4 regions of the Agarivorans sp. Alg241-V36 genome follow, and region 3 is predicted to be linked to each of the others. Evidence: predicted binding sites of a transcription regulator. Region 3 holds the regulator's gene; each other region holds the start of a gene.
The links. Region 3 encodes LexA, which represses DNA repair genes until DNA is damaged. Its sites were predicted from a motif close to TACTGTATNNNNATACAGTA; they were not measured.

Region 1: G6R11_RS17505 (YebG family protein) is a predicted target of LexA. The motif match lies at 3,664-3,683, and genes of this name have one in related genera.
Region 2: imuA (translesion DNA synthesis-associated protein ImuA) is a predicted target of LexA. The motif match lies at 4,299-4,318, and genes of this name have one in related genera.
Region 4: recN (DNA repair protein RecN) is a predicted target of LexA. The motif match lies at 2,343-2,362, and genes of this name have one in related genera.

The regions. Positions count from the first base shown of each region.
Region 1 covers NZ_UNRE01000008.1:20,122-25,758, reverse strand. Annotated here, with positions in the region: gene G6R11_RS17525 (exoribonuclease II) at 1-88, shown strand, start outside; gene prc (carboxy terminal-processing peptidase) at 156-2,168, opposite strand; gene proQ (RNA chaperone ProQ) at 2,195-2,824, opposite strand; gene G6R11_RS17510 (GAF domain-containing protein) at 2,906-3,385, opposite strand; gene G6R11_RS17505 (YebG family protein) at 3,390-3,650, opposite strand; gene G6R11_RS17500 (paraquat-inducible protein A) at 3,944-4,384, shown strand; gene G6R11_RS17495 (paraquat-inducible protein A) at 4,368-4,973, shown strand; gene G6R11_RS17490 (MlaD family protein) at 4,963-5,637, shown strand, end outside.
Region 2 covers NZ_UNRE01000005.1:338,407-344,043, reverse strand. Annotated here, with positions in the region: gene G6R11_RS13500 (hypothetical protein) at 1-873, shown strand, start outside; gene G6R11_RS13495 (bacterioferritin-associated ferredoxin) at 885-1,076, opposite strand; gene G6R11_RS13490 (Nif3-like dinuclear metal center hexameric protein) at 1,148-1,900, opposite strand; gene G6R11_RS13485 (DUF2517 family protein) at 1,968-2,171, opposite strand; gene G6R11_RS13480 (DUF1853 family protein) at 2,308-3,120, shown strand; gene fbp (class 1 fructose-bisphosphatase) at 3,117-4,133, opposite strand; gene imuA (translesion DNA synthesis-associated protein ImuA) at 4,354-4,980, shown strand; gene G6R11_RS13465 (DNA polymerase Y family protein) at 5,008-5,637, shown strand, end outside.
Region 3 covers NZ_UNRE01000006.1:365,071-370,707, forward strand. Annotated here, with positions in the region: gene G6R11_RS15705 (MmcQ/YjbR family DNA-binding protein) at 1-354, opposite strand, end outside; gene G6R11_RS15710 (hypothetical protein) at 458-841, opposite strand; gene G6R11_RS15715 (TetR/AcrR family transcriptional regulator) at 1,287-1,889, opposite strand; gene G6R11_RS15720 (haloalkane dehalogenase) at 2,086-2,991, shown strand; gene G6R11_RS15725 (SDR family oxidoreductase) at 3,119-3,859, shown strand; gene lexA (transcriptional repressor LexA) at 4,228-4,875, shown strand; gene coxB (cytochrome c oxidase subunit II) at 5,206-5,637, shown strand, end outside.
Region 4 covers NZ_UNRE01000002.1:443,469-449,105, forward strand. Annotated here, with positions in the region: gene G6R11_RS06485 (RnfH family protein) at 1-187, shown strand, start outside; gene G6R11_RS06490 (outer membrane protein assembly factor BamE) at 236-595, opposite strand; gene recN (DNA repair protein RecN) at 672-2,336, opposite strand; gene G6R11_RS06500 (glycosyl hydrolase 53 family protein) at 2,484-3,698, opposite strand; gene G6R11_RS06505 (extracellular solute-binding protein) at 4,091-5,161, shown strand; gene G6R11_RS06510 (ABC transporter ATP-binding protein) at 5,207-5,637, shown strand, end outside.

The DNA of each region.
Region 1 (5,637 bases), on a different contig from region 3:
CATACGCTACAGTGTAGGTGATACCATCTCGGTTAAGATAATCGAAGTGAAAAAGTTACAACAATCAATAGTTGCTGCACCTTGCTAAACACTTTGCTTTCGCAATAAAAAAGCCAGCGATTAGCTGGCTTTTTCATATCTATAACAAGGCTAGCTTAGCTAGGATTACGAATTTCTAGGTAATCAATCGCTATTTCTGCTGCTTCAGTTAAGAAGGCGTCGTCTAAATCAATATCTTTAGGTGCATCTTCTAAATCCTTAACTGGTTCTTCGCCCAAGCGAGTTAAGCGTTCGTTAAGGCGAGCCAACTGCTTTTGTTCTTTATCGTCACGCTGTGAGATTCGAGCTTTCTCATTAAGACTTACTGATTTCATATCTTTGTCTTTACGGTAATCAGCAATATCGCTAATGATATATTGAAACTCTGGATCATTTGCTATGCGAGCTTGGTGCTTCTTATCAAGGGCTTCAATATAAGGGCTAACATCTCCAAGTAACTTGTAGTTAGCGGCTTTAATTTTGTCCCAAGGTAAGGCGTTATCTTCAACACTCTCACCCGTTTCTTCAGGTAATAAGGCTGAAGGATAAGAAATGTCTGGAATCACACCGCGGTGCTGAGTGCTGCCACCGTTAATTCGATAGAACTTAGCAATGGTGTACTGCACGTGGCCTAGCTCATTTTCGTATAAATCGTAAATTCGACCTAAACCTCGGTGCTGTTGCACGGTACCTTTACCGTAACTCTGCTCACCTATAACAATCGCTCTGCCATAGTCTTGTAAGGCAGCGGCAAAAATCTCTGACGCAGAAGCACTGTAACGGTCAATTAAGATAACCATTGGACCACTGTAAGTTACCGAATTACTGGTATCGTTATTTACAGTAATGCGCCCTAGCTGATCACGCACTTGTACCACCGGACCTTGCGGAATGAACAGACCAGTTAACGCAGTGGCTTCTGTAAGCGCGCCACCACCATTGCCGCGTAAATCTACGATCAAAGAACTGATATTTTCTTCATCAAGTTTACGAAGTTCTTTACTGGCATCTTCACTTAAATTCACATAGAAACTAGGAACGTTGAGCACCCCTACTTTCTTGTCTTCTATTTCAAGTACTTCACTTTTGGCTGCACGGTCTTCTAGGCGAACTTTATCGCGGATAATATCTACGATCTTAGTTTTACCATCCACTTTACCGCCAGACGCAAGAATCTCTAGCCTTACAGTGGTGCCTTTAGGCCCCTTAATAAGGTCAACAACATCATCTAAGCGCCAGCCAATAATATCGACAATTTCATCTTCGCCTTGGGCAACACCAACAATTTTGTCTTCTGGACCTAATTGATTACTTAGTGCGGCTGGGCCACCAGGAACCAAACTACGAATTACCGTGTATTCGTCTTCACCTTGAAGTACAGCACCAATCCCTTCTAAAGAAAGGTTCATTTCCATTTTGAAACGTTCTGCTGTACGAGGTGAAAGGTAACTAGTATGTGGTTCAATAGCGCGTGAATAAGCGTTCATGGCAGTTTGGAAAACATCTTCGCTACCAGTTTGAACTAAGCGTTTAATCGCACTGTTATAACGTTTAGCTAAAACTTCAACTATCTTGTCGTGTTCACGACCAGCGAGTTTTAAGTTAAGCGCATCGTATTTAACTTTTAGGCGCCAAAGCTCTTTAATCTCAGTTTGCGTTTTTGGCCAATCAGCTTCACTACGGTCGAATTGAAAATCCTCGTTTTTAGTAAAGTCCATTGGCTCGTCGAGTACCTGCAAGGAGTAAACTAATTGCTGATAGCGACGTTTAAGCGACAGGTCGAACATTGAATAAAGCGGTTCTAACCGTCCGGCTGGAATGTCTTGATCCAAGCTGTAGCGGTAACGTTCAAACCTTAGGAAATCTTCTTCCAGAAACAAGCTACGGTTGTAGTCGAGCTGTTGAATAAATTTATCGAAGATTTCACTGGAGAGTTCGTCATCAAAGGCGACACTGCGGTAATGAGAGCGGGTATATAATGCGCTAATACGTTTTGCAGCGGTAGCATGTTGGCTTTGCTGGCTTAAAGTGGGTAGCGCATCTTGTCCTAATGTAGGCGTTTGAGCCAACAACAGAGTTGAGTAACTAAGCGTTAAAAAAAATAGCCACGGACGGCTCAAATATTTCATAGGCACCTATCTCACTACTAAATCAATTATGCAACGATATGTTCTGCTTTAACTTTAACTAACATACCGCTTTTAAGTGTAACAGCAATGCCATCTTTTGTTACTTCTGAGATCTGACCCGGCATTGGTGTTTTTCCAACCAATACACGAACTTCCTTCCCTGCAACTAAATCTTTACTGTCGATTTTTTCAATCGGCTTCTGCTCTGCTGCTGGTTTGCTATCACTAGTTTTAGGTTTACTAGTACGCTTAAAGTCAGCTTTTGGTTTACGCGCAGCAGCTTTGTTTTTATCAGCTTTTTCAGCTTGAGCCTTTTTGTTAGCAAAGGCTTTATCTTTGCTTTCTTTTAAGGTTTTTTGTGCATGTTCTACATGCTCTTGTTCGATCTCTGCACCTTCAACGCCGTCTAAGTCAACGCGTTTAGAGCCAACTTTTACGCCATGAAGATAGCGCCAGCTAGAGGTGTATTGACGCAGAGCTGAACGCAATACGGTGTTACTTACTTTTTCGTCTTCTTTTAGACGTTCAGCTAAGTCCTGAAAAATACCAATTTTAAGTGGCTTGGCTTCACCTTCTGTAGAAAAACAGTTTGGGAATTGTGTCGCCAAATATTGAATGACTTCTTTGCTATTTTTCAGTTTGTTAGTTTGTTCCATGATGACCTTTCTTATACATCTTTACTGGTACAGCGACAGGGCTGATTTCGGCTATTATAGTGAGCGTATATTGAAAAGCCATTAAAAATGCACATCACTTAGTTTATTTTCCAAGACCTTAACCAAATACTCGATGCCAATTTGATCGCTTGAATCAAAACGATTAAGACGTGGACTATCAATATCAATCACACCGAACAGCTCATTATTAAGGTACAAGGGAACCACAATCTCAGATTCGCTGGCACTGTCACAAGCAATATGCCCAGGAAAGTCATGTACGTTTTCAACTCGTAAAGTTTGCTGCTGCTCATAGGCTGAACCACAAACGCCTTTACCAACCTGTATGGTTGTACAAGCTGGCTTCCCTTGAAACGGCCCTAGAAATAACTGACTTTTTGATTGGTTTGCGAGATAGCAGCCTACCCAGTTAATCTCTTCTAGCTCAAGCCACATAAGTGCCGAAAAGTTCGCTAAATTAGATATATAAGGTAAGTCTTTGTCTAATATGGCTTCTAGTTGTTTAGCTAATGTTAGATAACGAGAAGATACATCAAGCACTCTGTTACTCCTCGTCTTGGATCATCGTTGCATCAAACTCTTGGCCTTTAAGCACTTGCTGCAATGCATTGCGTTGTGATGAAAGATAAAAACCTAGGTTTTCAGCTTGTTGCTCGTTCATCTTAGGCTCTGCATGTTTTATCATTAATGTAAGCTGATCAGCTACGTCTAACATTTTATCGTAATTGTCGGCTTCTTTTTTTGAACTAAAAGTCATTTTCTCTACACCGTTACGTTCGACGACATATTTGATAATTACAGCCACCGCTGCCTCCATTTACTGTTTTTATATACAGGATAGTATGCATCATTCACTTTTAAACTACTAGTGACAAATTTTTACAGCATAGTTGGTGTGACTTAGCTAATATATACTCTATGAAATCTTGTGAGTTATCAAAGCTATCCATCTGCCCAAGTTGTGATTTGCTGGTCGACACCCAGGCTCACTGTAGAGCCGGAAATGTACTCATTTGCCCACGCTGCAAACATACTCTGGCACGCGGGCGTAGGGCTCGTTTCTCTAGTCAATTTGCCTTAGCGCTAACTTGTTTAATAATGGTGACTCTAGCAAATACCTACCCCTTGTTAAGTTTCACCTTTCTTGGGATCCCTAGTTCCGCCAATATCTTGCGCGGTACCGTTTTATTATTAGAAAACGGCTATTACCTTGTAGGCTTTAGCGTGGTGTTAGCCAGTTTTATTGCGCCTATCCTGCTGTTTAGCTTGATTTGCTATACCTCTTTGTCCTTAAGCAAGGGTTGGAAAGCGCCCTTTCTCGCGACAGCCTTGCACTTTCAAGATGACCTGATTCACTGGAGTATGATTGAAGTCTACATCGTTAGCTTTTTAGTCGCTTTGGTAAAACTGGTTGAGTATGCTGATATTGACTTAGGTTATGGGCTTTGGTGTATTTGTATTACCTTACTGCTTTCTACTCGCTTAATTCAGCGGATTGAACCCGCTGAATATTGGGAGCGTTATGTACACATCCGCTAAGCAGGTAGGCTTAAAACAATGCAGGCATTGCAAATTATCGATGCCCGAGGAGCAAAGCCACTGTCCGCGCTGCCATATGCGAGTGCATTCAAGAACACCGCAAAGCCTGCAAAAATGTTGGGCTTTTATCATTGCCGCTACCGTAGGCCTGTTCCCTGCCAACCTAATGCCAATTACCGTATTAAGTACTCGCGGAGCGCCTCAATATGAAACCATTATGTCTGGGGTAATTAGCCTAATCAAAGATGACATGGTGGGTATTGCCATTGTGGTGTTTGTTGCCAGTATTGTGGTCCCGGTAATGAAGTTAGTAGGTTTAATAGTTATCTTATTGAGCCTGCAATTCAAACTGAACCTTAATAATCGACAACGGATTGTTATTTATAGAATAATTGACATTATTGGCAAGTGGTCAATGCTCGATCTGTTTGTGCTTTCGATCATGATTGCAGTATTTGAACGCAATAATTTGGTGGGCGTAGAAGCAGGCCCTGGCGCCACTGCATTTGGCGCAGTAGTTTTATTAACGCTTTTTGCAGCAAAATCATTCGATACAAGACTAATTTGGGATAAACAACTTGAACGCTAGTAAACCGGAACTTAAAAAAGAGAAGGTAATCTCCCCTATTTGGCTATTGCCGATCTTGGCTGTGCTATTAGGTGCTTGGTTGTTGTTTAAAGCATGGTCTGAAGCCGGCGTTAAAATAAACATTGAATTTGATAGTGCAAAAGGTATTACCGCCGGACAAACCCAGCTGTTTTATCAAGGCTTAGATATCGGCGTAGTGAAAACTGTTGAACTTACTCCCAAACTAGATGGTGTGATTGTTGTTGCCGAAGTGAAACGAGAAGCAGAACAGCTGCTAAAGGAAGATAGTCAATTTTGGCTGGTTACGCCCAAAGCCTCGATTACTGAAATTAGCGGCTTAGACGCCCTCGTATCTGGTAACTATATTGAGTTAAATCCGGGCAAAGGGAAATCGGCGGATAGATTTGTAGCGTTAAATGAACCACCCAATATCATTAGAGGTAACGGCCTAAATGTTCGTCTCACTTCAAGTGACTTAGGCTCTCTCAATATTGGCTCACCTGTTTATTTTAAAAAAATAACTGTGGGTGAAGTTCAGCGCTATCAACTAAATGACCAACACCAAGTTGAATTCGACATTCAAATTAAGCCTCAATTCGCCCACTTGGTTAAAATAGATACCCGGTTTTGGAATGTAAGTGGCTTCGAAGCTGATATTTCCCTC
Region 2 (5,637 bases), on a different contig from region 3:
CAGGAGTATGGCTTTAGCTTTTGTGAACATTGGTACCCGCAACAACAAGATATTAATCAGCAGCTGCAACAAGCTAACTTAGTGATGCTGGCCGTCTACGATGATGACCCTCATATTATTGATACCATTGAACGTCTTGCTGCTATCTTGCACCGCCCCGGCTTAATTTTGGTTTTTCAAGAGCAATCTACACTGAGAAACAGCATCATTCTGCTGGCGAAACATTACGGTCTAAACCTATATACCTCTATCACCGTTGGGCAATTCAAAACCCAGATAGGCTACTTAAGCCGTCAGTTTTTCCGCTTATACCGCCACAAGCTTAATCAACTCGGTGATGCCACCAAACACAGCCAATATCTAATTCATGCAACTACAGACAATAGCTTGGTTGGCTACTGGGATTGGCCAACACACATTGAACAAGATGAGCATTTTAATGCCCCAGTTAATGCAGTGTATTGGCACCACTTTAAACAAGAGCTAAGTCAACGCAGCATAGCGCTAACGCAAATAGCCGAGCATTACTCAGAAACGATGTTGGTATTTAGCCCTGAATTGCCAATGGAAAATCTCACTAGCTTAGTTCGAATTAAGCAACAACATGTGCAGTTGGCTTGGCAACCCAACTTAGTGGCGCAACTGATCAATAATCCCACAGTGCTAGACTTAATTGATGTGCTAGTGATTTCTTTAGATATGTGGATCTTGCTCAATGTGAATAACGATAACCGAGGAAATTGGCAAACCATAAAACAACGTTGTATTGAGAAGCAGGTGTCGTTAGCAATATTAGGCGTGCAACCTGAGCTGATTCAGTATTGGCGGGATAAAGGTTTTGATTTACTGATTCACCGCGATGAAGCGGATTAAGTAGCCTAAGGCTAGGCTACTTCGTAGTACTTAGGTGTGATAGACAATTCTTTATTAATGATGGTTTTAGCCATTCTGGCACATTTCCCACACTCAGAAGCAACACCATTCTTTTTACGTACATCGGCTAGGTTTTCACAGCCTTGCTGCACTGCTTCTTTAATTTGCTTATCAGTAATGCCGTGGCATAAACATACAAACATTGCTTCACCTCATCAATCACAATAAAGCAATTATATTGCGAACCATTATCATTCGCAATATCTTTTTCAGCTTATACCGGATTATCTACATCGATAAAGGTAACGTCTAGGTCGTGGGTTTCTGCTAACCACTCGCCTAGCGCCTGTGCGCCGTAACGTTCGGTCGCATGATGACCAGCAGCAAAATAATCAATGCCCATCTCACGCGCGGTGTGTACGGTGTTTTCAGAGATTTCGCCACTAATAAATGCATCTAAGCCTTGCTCAGCGGCTAACCCAAGGTAGGATTGTCCACCGCCGGTGCAAATGCCCACTTTTTGAATATTGTGCCCATTGGCGATGTGCAAAGGTTTGCGCTGTAATACTTGTTCTATACGTTGCGCAAACTCTTCACCTGAAATAGGCTCTGCTAACTTACCTACCATTGCTACGCTGCGCGGATCCCACGCTTCTAGCCCACGCTTTAAAGTAATGCCCAAGCGCTTAGCCAGCTGTGCATTATTCCCAAGCTCTGGATGGACATCTAAGGGTAAGTGGTAACCATAAAGGTTAATATCGTGGTTTAACAAGGCTTGCAGGCGACGACGCTTCATACCGGTAACCACTGCGGCTTCGTTTTTCCAAAAGAAACCGTGATGTACCACAATAGCGTCGGCTTTGTGCTCAATGGCTTGGTCAATTAATGCTTGGCAAGCAGTAACGCCAGTAACAATTCGCTTAACTTCAGAGCGACCTTCTACTTGCAGGCCATTGGGACAGTAGTCTTTAAATTTAAAGCTTTCTAAGTGCTGGTTTAATATATTTTCTAATCGGGTATTTTTCATTTACATTAACTCACAATGGTTTGTCACATTGTAAGTAGCAGACCCAACTTTAAACAAGCCTTATAGATTAGTACAAAACAAACTGATTGATTTTGTCAGCTTGCTGCATCCAACTTGGACGGTCATTACGCTTAATCCACTGACGGTGTAATGCGCTATAAAAAGGCGCTCTTAAACCGGCAAGGGCAACAAATGGGAAAGAAACCAAACCTACTAAAAATAGTGCGATACGACGAACGATGATAATGCTGGTAGAAAATTGCTTACTCATTTCGAACACCTCAACTGGTTAGACCACTAAATATTAGCCAACATTTAGTAATAAAACTACAAAAACCGGTAAAATAGTCGAAATAAAAAGCAAAACCTTTAAATAAGTGTAAATTAATAACAAAAGGATAACATTTGTGAGTAAGCAAGCTTGGGAGAATGATTTAAACTGGTGCCTAAATGCTCCAGCCTTATTGCCCCATGCCCTGCCCTTTGCGGTTAACCAAGCCTGGCAACAATCTTGGTATACAGCGCTTCATTCTCAACTTAGTCAAATTCCAGATTCACCAGCGCATTCACGGCTAGGTTTGTATTTTGAACAATTATGGCGCGCCTTAATTAAGGCCCATCCAAACTGGCAATTGCTGGCAGACAACGTTGCCGTACAACAAGATGGCCGAACCCAAGGTGCTATCGACTTTTTGTTAGTAAACCATCAACAGCAACAGTTAGAGCATTGGGAACTGGCAATAAAGTTTTACTTGGCCCGCAATGCCAAACCCAGCAGCTATGACTACCTTGGCCCCAACCAGCAAGATCGGCTCAGCAACAAACTCAGCAAACTGTTGCTTAAGCAAATCCCTTTAGGCTGCCACCCGCAAATACAAACCTTGGCCAAAGACTACCCAGGCTATTCATTTAAACAACGGATTTTGCTGCCGGGGTATTTGTTTCAACTAGGTAGTATCAGCCACTCTACTCCCCAACATTGTCATTGGTATACGCTACAACAATGGCAAAATATGCAAACTCACGGCTGGTTTGCGCTCACCAAACAACAGTGGATAAATCCTAAAGGACACACCCTGGAAAAGGCGGATAAGTTACTAGATTTAGCAAGAGGCCCCCTACAGTTGTATTTACCGCAGCAAGTTAAGCAGCCCGAACAGCGGATATTTGTTTGCCCTGACGACTGGCTCGTCAGGGCAAACAAAGTGACTAAGCCTTAGTCATTGCGCTCGTTTGAGGAGTACTCGCGCATCATGCCTTCCACGGTTTCTACCATATGGGTACTGCCACAGAAGAAGGGGATCCGCTGATGCAGCTCTTCTGGTTCAATATCCATAATACGAGTAAAGCCATCACTCGCTTTACCGCCAGCCTGTTCAATCAAAAAGGCCATAGGGTTACATTCATACAGCAAACGCAACTTACCTTCAGGTGCAGAGGCGGTTGAAGGGTAAATATAGATACCGCCTTTAAGCAGGTTCCGGTGGAAATCTGATACCAACGAGCCAATATAACGAGAGGTATAAGGTCGATTAGTTTCCGGCTCAATTTCTTGGCAGTACTTTAAGTACTTCTTCACCCCAGTTGGAAACTTAAGGTAATTACCTTCGTTAATCGAATAAATTACCCCGTCATCAGGAATCGTCATATTCTCATGCGAGAGATAAAACACCCCTAACGATGGATCACAGGTAAAACCATGTACGCCATGACCCGTGGTATACACCAACATGGTTGACGATCCATATACCACGTATCCTGCTGCCACTTGGCGATAACCAGGCTGCAAAAAGTCTTCTAATACCACAGGGGTACCACAAGGACTAATACGTTTATAAATGGAGAAAATGGTTCCCACCGACACATTCACATCAATGTTTGATGAACCATCTAAAGGGTCCATTAACACCACATATTTACTGTCGATAGAGCGAGAACTGTCAAAACTCACAAACTCATCTTCTTCTTCCGAGGCTACGCCACACACCTCACCGCGTGCTTCAAGCGCGGCTTTAAATTTTTCGTTCGCATACAAATCTAGCTTTTGTTGTACCTCACCTTGTACGTTTTCTACGCCAGTAGCACCAATAATATCAACTAGCCCTGCTTTGTTGATCTCACGGTTAACCACTTTAGCGGCTAAACGAATAGCCCCTAATAGCTGAGTAAGCTCCCCTGTGGCGTCGGGAAACTGGTGTTGTTTTTCTATTATGTATTCACCAAGAGTTATCATTTTAATCCCTATTTATTAGCACGCTTCCTATGAAAACCTTTTCAGTTCTCAATGTTATTTTGCAAGTATTTACGAAAAATTACTAGCGCTTCAGACTAATTGTCATACATATAAAGTAAAAAAACATTTGCAAAATTATTGAACAGGTAATACTGTATATACATACACTGTATAAATACACAGTTAAACATCGACATTGACTTAGAGCATGGAGCGAACAATGGCACAACAAATTGAACAACTGCTACAAAGCAACAAGGTATGGCAAGGCAGCCAATGGCAACATAGTCATCTTGACGTTCATGCAAGTGGCTTTGAACAACTCGACCAACAACTACCTAACCATGGTTGGCCTCAAGGTGGGATCACCGAAGTGCTTTACGAACAGCATGGTATTGGTGAGCTGCAATTGTTGTTGCCCGCTCTGGCTAAACTTAGCCAACAATCGCGTTGGATTATTTGGGTAGCTCCGCCTTTTATGCCCAATGCTCCGGCATTACAGCAACATGGCGTAAACATTAGTAAGGTGATCGTGATTAGGCCTGAGCAATGTAGTGATGCACTGTGGACCATTGAGCAAGCGCTTAAAAGTGGTTCTTGTAGCGCAGTATTAGGCTGGTTAAATGGCTTAGATTTAAAAGCAAGTCGCCGTTTGCAATTAGCCTCCGAACAAGGCGATTGCTTAAGTTACCTGTTTAGACCGCTACAACAGCAACAGCAAAGCTCTAGCGCCAGTGTACGAATGGCCTTACACCCGAGTAAGTCACCAGACCAAATTAACTACCATCTGCTAAAGCGCCGTGGTGGAGCTCCACTGTATGAGCAACACATTCCACGGCTTAATTAACGCCGATGCTTTTTACACAAGTACAACATGTATTGGATTTACCTTGATTTCCCTCAGCTCGCGTTGGATTTATTGCAACGCGAGCACCCAAGCCAACAAGCTTTAGCGATTCATCACAACAAGCAAATCATCCAACTTAACCAAGTGGCGCATCACTTAGGGGTTTACTTAGGTTGCTCGCTTAATACCGCTTACCAATTGGCACCACAACTCTGTTTGTATCAACAAAGTGATTTATCTTGTGATGCTTACTTTGACGCTTTAGCCCAGCAAGCTTTGTACTACTCGGCACAAGTTGCAGTGCATCCAGATAAAGGCTTGTATATTAGCGGTGCCGGTATGCGTAATATTTACCCCAAGCCAGAACAACATATCACCAAGCTAGTAACACACTACCAACACCAGCAGCTAAGCTTTCGCATTGCTCACGCCCCCAGTGCTATGGCCGCGCGCTGGTTAGCCCGCTCTCAAGATATTAAACAAGTAAATTCTGGCATTAAGTTTCTCGCCGATTTACCGCTTAGTGCCAGCGATCTCCCTTCCTCTTTGGTCACTAGCCTGCAAGCTATGGGCTTATACACTCTTAAACAGCTTAGTAAGCTACCCCGGCCAGAGCTGCGCAAGCGCTTGGGAGAAGACAGCTTACATTTACTTGAC
Region 3 (5,637 bases):
TAAGCCAAGCGTTGCTTGTTTTCGTTTACTTAGTGCTGAGGAGACTATTCGATAGGATTCAGACAGGTAATACTTCAGCTCTTCATCAAGTTTCCCGTCGGTGTCGGTTTGCTGGATCCATTTCATCCCTCGACTAGCAAAGTATGGAGCAGGACGGTAGCCATCATGGTTACACAAAAACTCATAATTCAGGTTCGATGCTTTGAATGTATATGCTGTCGTGCCTTCTTTTAAAGTAAAGCCAATTGCATACACCTTTCCTCCCACCTTCCACACATGTGAGTTTCCCCATTGCATGACATAGGTTGAGGATTTTAAAGCTTCACAAAATTGATTGAATTCATCGTGTTTCATACCCCTGTATTCCTTATCTGATGCTTTTTAAGCTACTTAGCTCACTTTAGCTACATTGGCTACATTGGCTACATTGGCTTTATAAGTGAAAAAGCGAAAGCTTTTAAGAAGCGGACTTTCCTAAAATCAGAGACATAACTGGAATCCCCGTTATTTTTGAACTTCCGATTATGTAGATTGTGGCAGCGAGCAGATCCATTAATGAAATAGGAATAAATGCCATTGGCGCGATACCAAGTAAAGCGGCATAGCTGACAACGAAGAAGCCAAAAAGTCGAACAAGGCCATTCCAAACAATTATAGGAGCACGGCTAGGTAAGTCTGAGACAGCCCAAAGTAATGCTGCCCCGATACTTATAAAGAACGAAGCGAGTACAAGAGTAACAATGAATGAACTTGGCTTAGGAGAAAGAAGCTCAGGGATCATGATCCCAATCGCGACAGGAAAATTAAAAATGGCGGTAATTTGTACAAACTTCTTAAACATATTCCTACTCAATCATTTGAATGTATCGGTTGACTAGGATTTATTTTGTAGTGATCAGTAAGTAATGTCAATATTTTTTAGCGATAACTACAAAATAGGTTTCACCCCTTATCCTCGTTGCAAATCAATCACACAGACTGCATGAAGAATTCACTTATGCTCTGTCATTTACCAGAACAACAAAAAAAAGAGTTTGCCAACTTACAACAAGACTCAAACGGCGATACTCACCATAACAATAAGCGACACAAACTCCTTCACCCATTCTCTCCCCAATCAAAAGAAAGGGTTGTTAGAACTAATTCTGCATCGTTCACTAAAAAATATTTAGTTATAGCTTTGACATTACTTAGTGATCGATACGGAATATTCACCCTGGCGTGGTTGCAACAAATATGGCTGATATTACTGGTTTAAGTGAAATGGCATCGTCACCACAATAGTATTACTGACCGCTGCTAGTCTGTATCGAATTGAGTGCGTAGTCCATGACCGATACTGCAACTTGCTGTGACTCACCCGCTCGAATCTGAGTAGAAAGCCCATAAAGAACCGATAGCAGGTATTTTGTCTGCAGTTCTGCGGTCTCAGACTCAGTTATTACACCCTCAGACTCGATCAAGGTAGTGATCAGCTTTTGGGTTTTCAATCCAAATTGATTGATGTACACCGTCGCTTCCTCAGGAAAGGCAACGCTGTCAGACTCATTGACGCTTTTTACTAATAAACACCCCAGCGGGGTATCAGCATCTGAAAACTCTTGAATTAGCTCATAGAAACACGCTCGTAGCCTTTCTATGAAAGGCGCGTCTGAAGGCTCTGTGATATGGCGATAACACGGGTCAGTATATTGCGTGATGTAATGCGCGATCACTTCTTTGAATAGCTTCTCTTTGTTGCCAAAAGCGGCATACAAGCTAGGCGTATTGATCCCAAGTTCTGAGGTTAGATGCGCCACAGATGTAGCTGTATAACCGTTGTTCCAAAATATGCGCATTGCCTTATCGAGTGCGATATCTCTGTCAAACGCCCTTTTTCTTCCTACCATTACCGATGGTACTCCTACCTAAAGTATATTGATTGATACCTATTTTGTAGTACTCACTATAAAATGTCAATTTCGTTGTTGACTTTACTTATCGATCGGTACAGAATTTATCCATACCATTTGTATCGATCACTACATAATACCAATGACCGTGCAGATGACTTTATGAATACCAACCAATTTGTAGGAAATAATAATGACGATTAAAGCATTAAGAACTCGAGAAGAGCGTTTTTCAGTACTCCCTGCGTTTCCTTATCAGCCTAATTATGTTGATGATCTCAGCGGATATGAATCGCTGCGAATGGCGTATATCGATGAAGGTGATAAAAACTCGGAATACACATTTCTCTGTTTGCACGGTGAACCAACATGGAGTTATCTATATCGTAAAATGATCCCAGTTTTTACTGATGCAGGTCATCGTGTTGTTGCCCCTGATTTATTCGGCTTTGGCCGCTCAGATAAGCCTATTGAAGACTCTGTGTACAACTTTGAGTTCCACAGAAACAGTCTAATTCAATTAATTGAACGCTTAGATCTTAAAAATATTGTGTTGGTTTGTCAGGATTGGGGAGGGGGCCTTGGTTTGACGATACCAATGGATATGCAAGATCGTTTCAAAAAACTTATTGTGATGAACACTGCTATCTCAAATGGTGAACCGCTGGCTGAAGCCGCAGTACAGTGGATGGCTCTTAATGAAACAATTTCAGAATTACCAGTAGCAGGGGTCATAGCATGTGATGCTGGCGCAGCTGTCAATGTGATGGATGCAATTGCGTATGACGCGCCATTCCCTGACAAAACCTACAAAGTTGGCGTGAAACGATTCCCACAGATGATCCCAACGAATGCGGATGATGATGCGGTGAAGTATGGACTTCGTGCGATTGAGTTCTGGTCAAATGAATGGAGCGGTGAAAGCTTTATGGCGATAGGAATGAAAGATGCAATCTTAGGTGAGGCAGCGATGATGCAACTAAAAGCGGTGATCAAAGGTTGCCCTGAGCCAATGAAAATTGAAGAAGCGGGTCACTTTGTTCAAGAGTATGGTGTTGAAGTAGCAGAGCAAGCTCTTGCTTCATTTACTATGATTTAGTTGTACTCATTCAGCCCTGACATATGCTCAAAAATGCTCATAAGCATTTTTGAGCATGCCGTATTGTTCTAAACACAGTGAACTTACAAACCAATCTTCCGAGAAGTTAAACCTAGGAATCAGTTATATGAAGACAAATATTGAAAACAAAGTAGTTGTAATTACAGGCGCAAGCAGTGGACTAGGTGAGGCAATGGCTAGAAAACTGGCTTCTCAGGGTGCAAAAGTGGTGTTAGGTGCGCGCCGCATTGAAAAACTGGACGCGATTGTTGCTGAAATTCAAAGCGAAAATGGTCAGGCAGTAGCATTGGCAACAGATGTCACTATAGGTGAGAGCGTTAAAGCACTGGTTGACTTGGCAGTAACGACGTTTGGTCGCGCAGATGTGATGATCAATAACGCTGGTATTATGCCGCTTTCACCTTTAAGTGCGCTGAAAGTACAAGAGTGGAATGACACCATCGATGTGAATATAAAGGGTGTACTTAATGGTATTGCAGCTGCACTTCCAGTGTTTGAGCGACAAGAAACTGGTCACTTTATTAACATTTCCTCTGTTGCTGGTCATAAAGTTTCGCCAGCGAGCAGTGTGTATGCAGGTACTAAATTTGCCGTTCGTGCAATTAGTGAGGGGCTACGTATGGAGGTAGGTCGTAATATTCGCACAACTGTCATCTCACCTGGACTTATTGATTCTGAGCTTAAACATGGCACCTCAGATGCAACGATCTCTCAATTTGTGAATGAGGTGTATAACGATGCCATTTCAGCGACGTCTATCGCTAATGCTGTCGCTTATGTGATTGAACAGCCAAACGATGTTGATGTAAACGAGATTGTACTGCGCCCTACAGTACAAGAGTTTTAACTGGCACTAACAGTATGTGTGGTCGATATGACGTGTGTCGACCATGATCTGTTGTAATGGATGAGTAATTTTGGACACCTGATTAGAGGTTTTCAATACCTCAGGTAGTCCATGAACTGCTAATTTAGAAGAAGCACTGACACAGTTCTGTCCAAAAATGAGCTACCTAGACTCTTCGTATCCTTCTTTATTCCAACCTCTGCTTATTTGTGATGTACGTCAAAAAATATAGGGTGTAGTTTCAAAGTAGCGGAAAGAATTCCAATGAAACTGAAACCTACAAATAAGTCACTGATTTAGATAAAGCCTTGCTTCATTATTTATGCTGTATATACTAACAGTGTGCTGTATAAACCTACAGGTAAATTATGAAGCCCTTAACACCTCGTCAAACCGAAGTCTTTGAACTTATTCGCCGCCATATTTCCGATACCGGAATGCCGCCAACTCGCGCAGAAATTGCCAAGGAGTTAGGCTTTCGCTCAGCTAATGCGGCGGAAGAGCACTTACGTGCTTTAGCTAAAAAGGGCGCTATTGAGATGATCCCGGGGGCTTCGCGTGGTATCCGTTTAAGTGAAGCGTACTTGCCCGCCAGTGCCAATGAGTCTGCGGCCGAGGAAGCAGAGCCGGGTTTACCTTTAATTGGCCAAGTGGCTGCCGGTGAGCCTATTTTGGCGCAAGAACATGTAGAGTCGCACTATGCGGTAGATGCTAACTTGTTTAACCCTCATGCAGATTATTTGCTGCGGGTGCAAGGTATGAGCATGAAGGATATTGGCATAATGGATGGCGATTTACTGGCTGTGCATAAAACCAATGATGTTCACAACGGCCAAGTGGTGGTGGCGCGTTTAGAAGACGATGTTACTGTTAAGCGTTTTGAGCGCGACGGTAAAATGGTTTACTTGCATCCAGAGAATGAAGAGCTCTCTACTATTGAAGTTGATTTAGAATATCAAAGCATCGAAATAGAAGGTTTAGCGGTAGGTATTATTCGCACTGCCGATTGGATGTAAGCCTTACATAGCAATAAGTTCCGCCCTTTTTAAGCCCAAATCAGCCTGATTTGGGCTTTTGTCGTTAGCATCACATCTTTCGTGTTTATCCATAAAAATCTCAACAATATATTTACATTTCTTTAACTTAGGGGTTAATTTATAAGCAGTAGCTTGTATTTAGCTGTTGCTGTCTACTACTTTTGGGGTGGGGGATTTCCCTTTTTCTGCAGCTACTTTCCTAGTTTGGAGAGTTGTTGTCGTTGGCTACTAGCAAAGGAGAGCGCTGTGGGCCGATGGATTCAGCTATTAATGCTGACATTCTTTTCGTCGCAAGTATTTGCGCAAGAAATGTCATTCAACTTACGTCCGGGTGTTACCGCCATTAGTGAGCAGGTTTATGGCCTGCACATGACAATTTTTTATATTTGTTGTGCTATTGGGGTGCTGGTGTTTGGCGCCATGTTCTGGGCTATTTTTCATCATCGTAAGTCTAAAGGAGCCAAGCCGGCTCAATTTCATGAAAGTACCAAAGTAGAAATTATTTGGACCATTATTCCCTTCATTATTTTGATTGGAATGGCGATCCCTGCCACTAAAACCCTGCTGGCCATGGAAGATCCTTCCGATGCCGATATCACCATTCAAGTTACGGGTTCTCAGTGGAAGTGGCATTACAAGTACTTTGACCGTGAATTAGAGTTCTACAGCGTGCTGGCTTCTGATATGGATGAAGTTAACGGCAAACTGGAAAAACGCAAAAACTACTTGCTTGAGGTAGAC
Region 4 (5,637 bases), on a different contig from region 3:
TGGGATATTTAGTCGCGCTGCTAAACTCACTCAAGAATTACGAGATGGTGATAGAGTAGAGATTTACCGCCCATTAATCGCAGACCCTAAAGAGTTGCGAAAAATTCGTGCCGAGCGGGCAAAAGCAGAAGGGCGGGCCAGTAAAGTGACTGGTGGTAGACCCAAAACGAAAAAAGTGGATAGCTAGAAACGAAAAAGCCAGATGACTAATCTGGCTTTTTTAATGTGCTAAAACTTAGCTGGCATCGAGCGGTTGCATAAAGTCTTCACTGACCTCGTAGTCACCTTCGATGAAGGCTAAGTGGTCATTAACGAACTGGATAACTAAATCACGCTTTTCAAAATCCCCATTACCACTTTGGTAACTGTATAAGTAGTACCAACGCTCTTTGTCGAAAGCGTCTATTAACATCGGGGTACCCAGAACAAAACGCACTTGTTCTTTGCTCATGTTAATACGGAGCTGTTCTACTTTGGCATCGTCAATGTAGTTGCCTTGTGGAATATCAATTTTATATACCATCCAGTCGAAGGCAGAACAGCCGCTTAGGCCAAGGCTGGCTAGTAAAACAAAAATTTTGGCAGTAAAACGCATGTGAATCGAAGCTCCTTGTTAAGGCAAGCATGATAACCAAGCCTTGCCATAAAAAGAAGCGTGGAATGCTAAGAATTCAATCTTGTATCAATAATTCTTGTGCGTTTGCTAGCGCAGAGGCAGTAATGGCATCACCGGCAAGCAAGCGAGCCAACTCTTCAAGACGTTGATCTGCATTTAAAGCATGCATGTTGGTGATGGTCTCATTTTTCTTTTGCTGCTTACTTACCAGCATTTGCTGATGGCCGTGTCCGGCCACTTGCGGTAAGTGAGTAACACACAATACTTGGCATTGTTTACCTAACTGGCGCAACATGCCGCCAACCACCGCGGCCGTTGGGCCGCTAATGCCCACGTCAACTTCATCAAAAATCAGGGTTGGGGTTAAGATACTGGCAGAGCATATTACTTGAATGGCTAAACCTATACGCGAGAGCTCACCACCCGATGCGACTTTTTCAATGGCCTGCATGGGTTGGCCGGGGTTGGTGCGCACCAGCAGTTCAATTCGATCAATGCCGTTGGCGTTGGTGAATTGCTCATCGCTTTGCAAAGCAAACTCACATTGAGCTTTGGCCATGCTTAGTTTGTGAATTTCTTTGGTAATTTGTTTGCTTAAGCTATTGGCCGCTCGCTCGCGACTTTTAGACAACTTGTTCGCTTTAGCGAGATAAAGTTGCCAAGCTTTATCAATATCTTCAGCTAGGTGTTCAAAGCGGGCTGTTTGTTGGCTTAATTGCTCTAGTTGATTCTGTAAGCTTTGATGCAAGTCCGGCAGTTGCTCTGGGTTGGTTTGGTGTTTTCTGGCAAGCTCTAGCGCTTGACTTAAACGCTCTTCTAGCTCAGCAAAGAGCTCGGGGTCGTAATCCAACTGTTCGCTGTAAGAGTCCAATTGTTGAGTGGCTTCTTCTACTTGAATTTGCGCTTCGTGTAAGAGGTTATTTATTGCATCTAGTTTAGGATCTAACTCAAGCAATTGACTGGTGGTTTTACATGCTTGCCCCAGCATATCCAATACATTTACATGCTCGTCGTGACCGAGTAACTGGGTAAGTTGATAGCTAGATTGCTGTAGCTCGGTACTATGAGACAAACATTGGTGCTGCTGCTCAATACTTTGATATTCACCCGGTTGCAGGGCGAACGCATCTAACTCTTTAACTTGATATTCAAGTAACTGACGTTGCGCGGCCAACTCATTTTGCTGTTGCTCTGCTAGATCTTTCTCATTACATAAGCTTTTCCAAGCTTGATAGGCCTGTTTAACATCTTTGATAAGCTGAGGGTGAGCTGCATATTGATCAACAATGCTTAACTGCTGACTTGGCTTTAATAATAGTTGATGAGCGTGCTGGCCATGAATGCTAACCAGGTATTGGCCTAGGCTCTTTAGCTGCGCTGCAGGTACTGCAGTACCATTAATATAGGCTTTTGAGCGGCCTTCTTTGGTCACCACTCGACGCAGAATACACTCATCATCACTTAGCAGCTCATTTTGTTGCAGCCAAAGCTGGGCACCTTGATTATTGCTTAAATCAAATTGAGCACTAATTTCGGCTTTATCTGCCCCTTGTCTAACTACCGAGGCTTCGGCACGGTTGCCTAAACATAGGCCTAAGGCATCAATGGCAATAGATTTACCGGCACCGGTTTCGCCAGTGATGGTGGTCATCCCTTGGTGTAAGTCGAGTTCAAGAAACCGAACAATCGCAAAATTTTGTACGCTTAATTGAGTGAGCATGTCCCTACCTGAATATTTATACAGTAACTGTATAAATATATAGCTCCATTTGTGAACTTGCAAGCATCAATGCTTAAATGTTGTTCTGTATTAGCGTTGAAGAGATATTGCTCATGACTATTTTTCTTCTAATTGATTTTTGACCGCTTACTCTTGCTGTTTAAATACCTCTAACGAGGGCAAGGCATTGCCTGCAAAATCAAATAAGGCTTGGTTTTCCCAGGAGTTCCCAAGTCCCCATTGTTCGCCGCTGTACTCCAGTCCAGCGTTAGTAGACCACGTTGCTCCTTGAATAGGTAGCCAAGCAGGCTCCCAGTAGTAGATGCCTAAGCCCATGTTATTTGGAAGTTCATTTATTAGCGACATTATGTCTACTAGAAATTGTGCTTGTCCATTTACACTCACTGGATAGCCTTCTATGGGATCAGAGCCCGAATAACTATTGGCCAGTGAGTCGCCATTTTCATCAGTGAATGGGAAGGCTGTTTCCACAAGTAAAACCGGCTTGTTATAACGAGTGATTAAATCTTCCATGTTGGCTTTTACTTGCTCTATTGGGCCATGCCACCATGGGTAGTAAGACATGCCGATTATGTTGAAGTCGACACCTTGGGCGCTTATTTCATCAAACCACCAACGAAATGTTTGATTGTTACCTGCTTCTGCTAGGTGCAGGATGATTTTAATATCTTTGTCGCTGTTGTTGTCATGTACAGCTTGAATTCCCGCATTGAGTAGTTGTGATAAGCGCTCAAACTCTTTGCCATCTTGTCCCCAGCTTTTTCCATCTGGCCAGAGCATGCCTCCATTTAGCTCGTTGCCGATTTGCACCATATCTGGTACTACGCCTGCGGCTTGGTGGGCTTGCATTACTTGGGCGGTATAGTCGTATACTTGCTGTCTTAGATTATCAAAGGTAAGCGTTTCCCAGCCTTGCGGCTTAGTTTGTTTTTTGGGGTCAGCCCAAAAGTCGCTGTAGTGGATATCCAGCAGGAATGACATACCGTTTTGCTGGGCTCGTTTACCTAGTTCAATGGAGCGTGCAAGGTCATTGTTTCCTCCACCAAATGGTTCACCGTTACTAGCGTTAGGATTAAGCCATAACCTGGCACGAATAGAATTTACCCCAGTGTTTTTTAGTATGGTAACGAGGTCTTGCTCAAGGTTGTTTTGGTAGTACTTTCCACCTAGGGCTTCAATCTCAGGCAGCATCGAGATATCCATTCCACGAATAAAGTCATCTCTAAGCTCTGGAGCGGTAATGCTGGCATTGTTATCACTGCTGGTGGATTGCTTCGCCGACTGGCAGCCAACAACAATAAACACCATCAAAAGTAGCGCTGTCTTTATTCTCGAGTTCATTGTTTATCTCGCTGTATAGCCATTTATTGGGCGCTTACCTTGGGGATTTGTGCTCTGTTTTACAACCAAGTATGCAAAAAACAGAGTTTTGTTTGTAATAGTTGTATTGGAGCGGTTTAACATCCATTTAGCTAGCGCTTTTAAGCCAGATTGCGAGCTGGAAAAGGCTTTTCACAAAAACTGTTTGTTAGGTCTAGGACGCTATTAAATTTACCTTAATTTGCTGTGGTTAATTTTTTCTTTCAAGTTCTTTGCTGTTTAAAAATTTAGCGACTACGCTTTTGCTTGTCACATTAGTGTCATTAAATTGGTGCATGTTTATCAAACAGTTGTTGTAAATAAGCCGCTTTTGTCGGTAAACCATTTAACCGTAAAACTACATGGAAGAGATTATGTTGAATAAACGTTTATCACTAAGTGCGTTAGCACTTAGCATGGGCGCAATGGTAAGTGCGCAGGCCAATGCTGAAACTTTACGTTTGCTTACTTGGGGTGGCTATGCACCGCAGGAAGTTATCGAGATGTTCGAGAAGGAAACCGGCATTGAAGTAAAGGTGACTAAGTCAAATAACGAAGACATGATCTCTAAACTTCGCGCAACGGGCGGCTCGGGTTTTGATTTAGCCCAACCTAGCCAAGACCGTATCACCGGTGTTCAGCAACAGTTTGGCATTTACCAGCCTATTGATTTAGCGCGTATTGAACAGCAACAAATTATCACCTCAATGTTAGACGCAACTAAAAAGAATACCGCCGTAGGCGAGCAAGTATTTGGCGTTCCTCATGTTTGGGGAACCAGTGGTTTAGTAGTGAATGGCGAAATGGCAAAAGATGTGGCCGATTACACCGACCTATGTCAAAAGCAGTACCAGGGTAAAATCTCTTACCGCTTAAAGCGTCCAACCTTGATTGGTTTTGCCTTTGCCTTGGGTGAAGACCCATTTGCCGCCTACGCAGATCCCGTTAAGTACCAAGAAATACTGAACAAAGTAGAAAAGACTTTGGTTGAGTGTAAGCCTCTAGTGAAAACCTACTGGTCTGGCGGTGACGAGTTAATGAACTTGATGCGCTCAAATGAAGTAGTTGCTGCGATGGCTTGGGATGCCGGCGGGTGGAAGCTAAACCGCGATCAGCAAAACATTCAGTTTGTTGCACCTAAGTCTGGTGCCCTAGGTTGGATTGATACCTTCGCAATTCCTAAAAAATCAAAAGCAGTAGATGCTGCCTACAAGTGGATTAACTTTGTTATGCGTCCAGAAGTTGCGGCCAAAATCACCGAGGCTGCGGGTAACTTCACCGCTTCTAAAGGTTCAGACGCTTACGTAAACGAATTGGCCAAGTCTCAGTTTAATGCCAGCTTTAGTAGCGACGACATCGACAATATTAAGTGGTACCCCGCTGTTCCTGCTGGTTTAGAAGCAATGGAAGGCAAAGTATTGGATCGCGTACAAGCGGCCAACTAGTTTTATTGGGGCGCTTGCGCCCCTCTGCTTTTACTTGGAAGTACTATGGCGGCAAACGCTAAATATGATCTTGAATGTAAACACCTCTCGAAGCATTTCTCAGAATTTACAGCAGTAGATAAGCTTAACTTCTCAGTTGAAGCAGGCTCGTTTTTCTCTATTTTGGGGCCTTCTGGCTGCGGTAAAACCACCTTATTAAGAATGTTGGCAGGCTTTGAGTCACCCAGTGAAGGGGAGATTCAAATTCATCAAAAGCGGGTTAATGAACTGGCGCCAAATAAGCGCCCAGTGAATATGGTGTTTCAGCATCTGGCTCTATTCCCCAATATGAATGTGGCTGAAAACATTGCCTATGGCCTAAAACGTCGTGGCGTTAAAGCTAACGATCGACAGCATAAGATTAAAGATGTTTTAGAGCGAGTGGGCTTAGATGGCAGCCAAGACAAGCAAATTACTCAGCTATCGGGTGGCCAAAA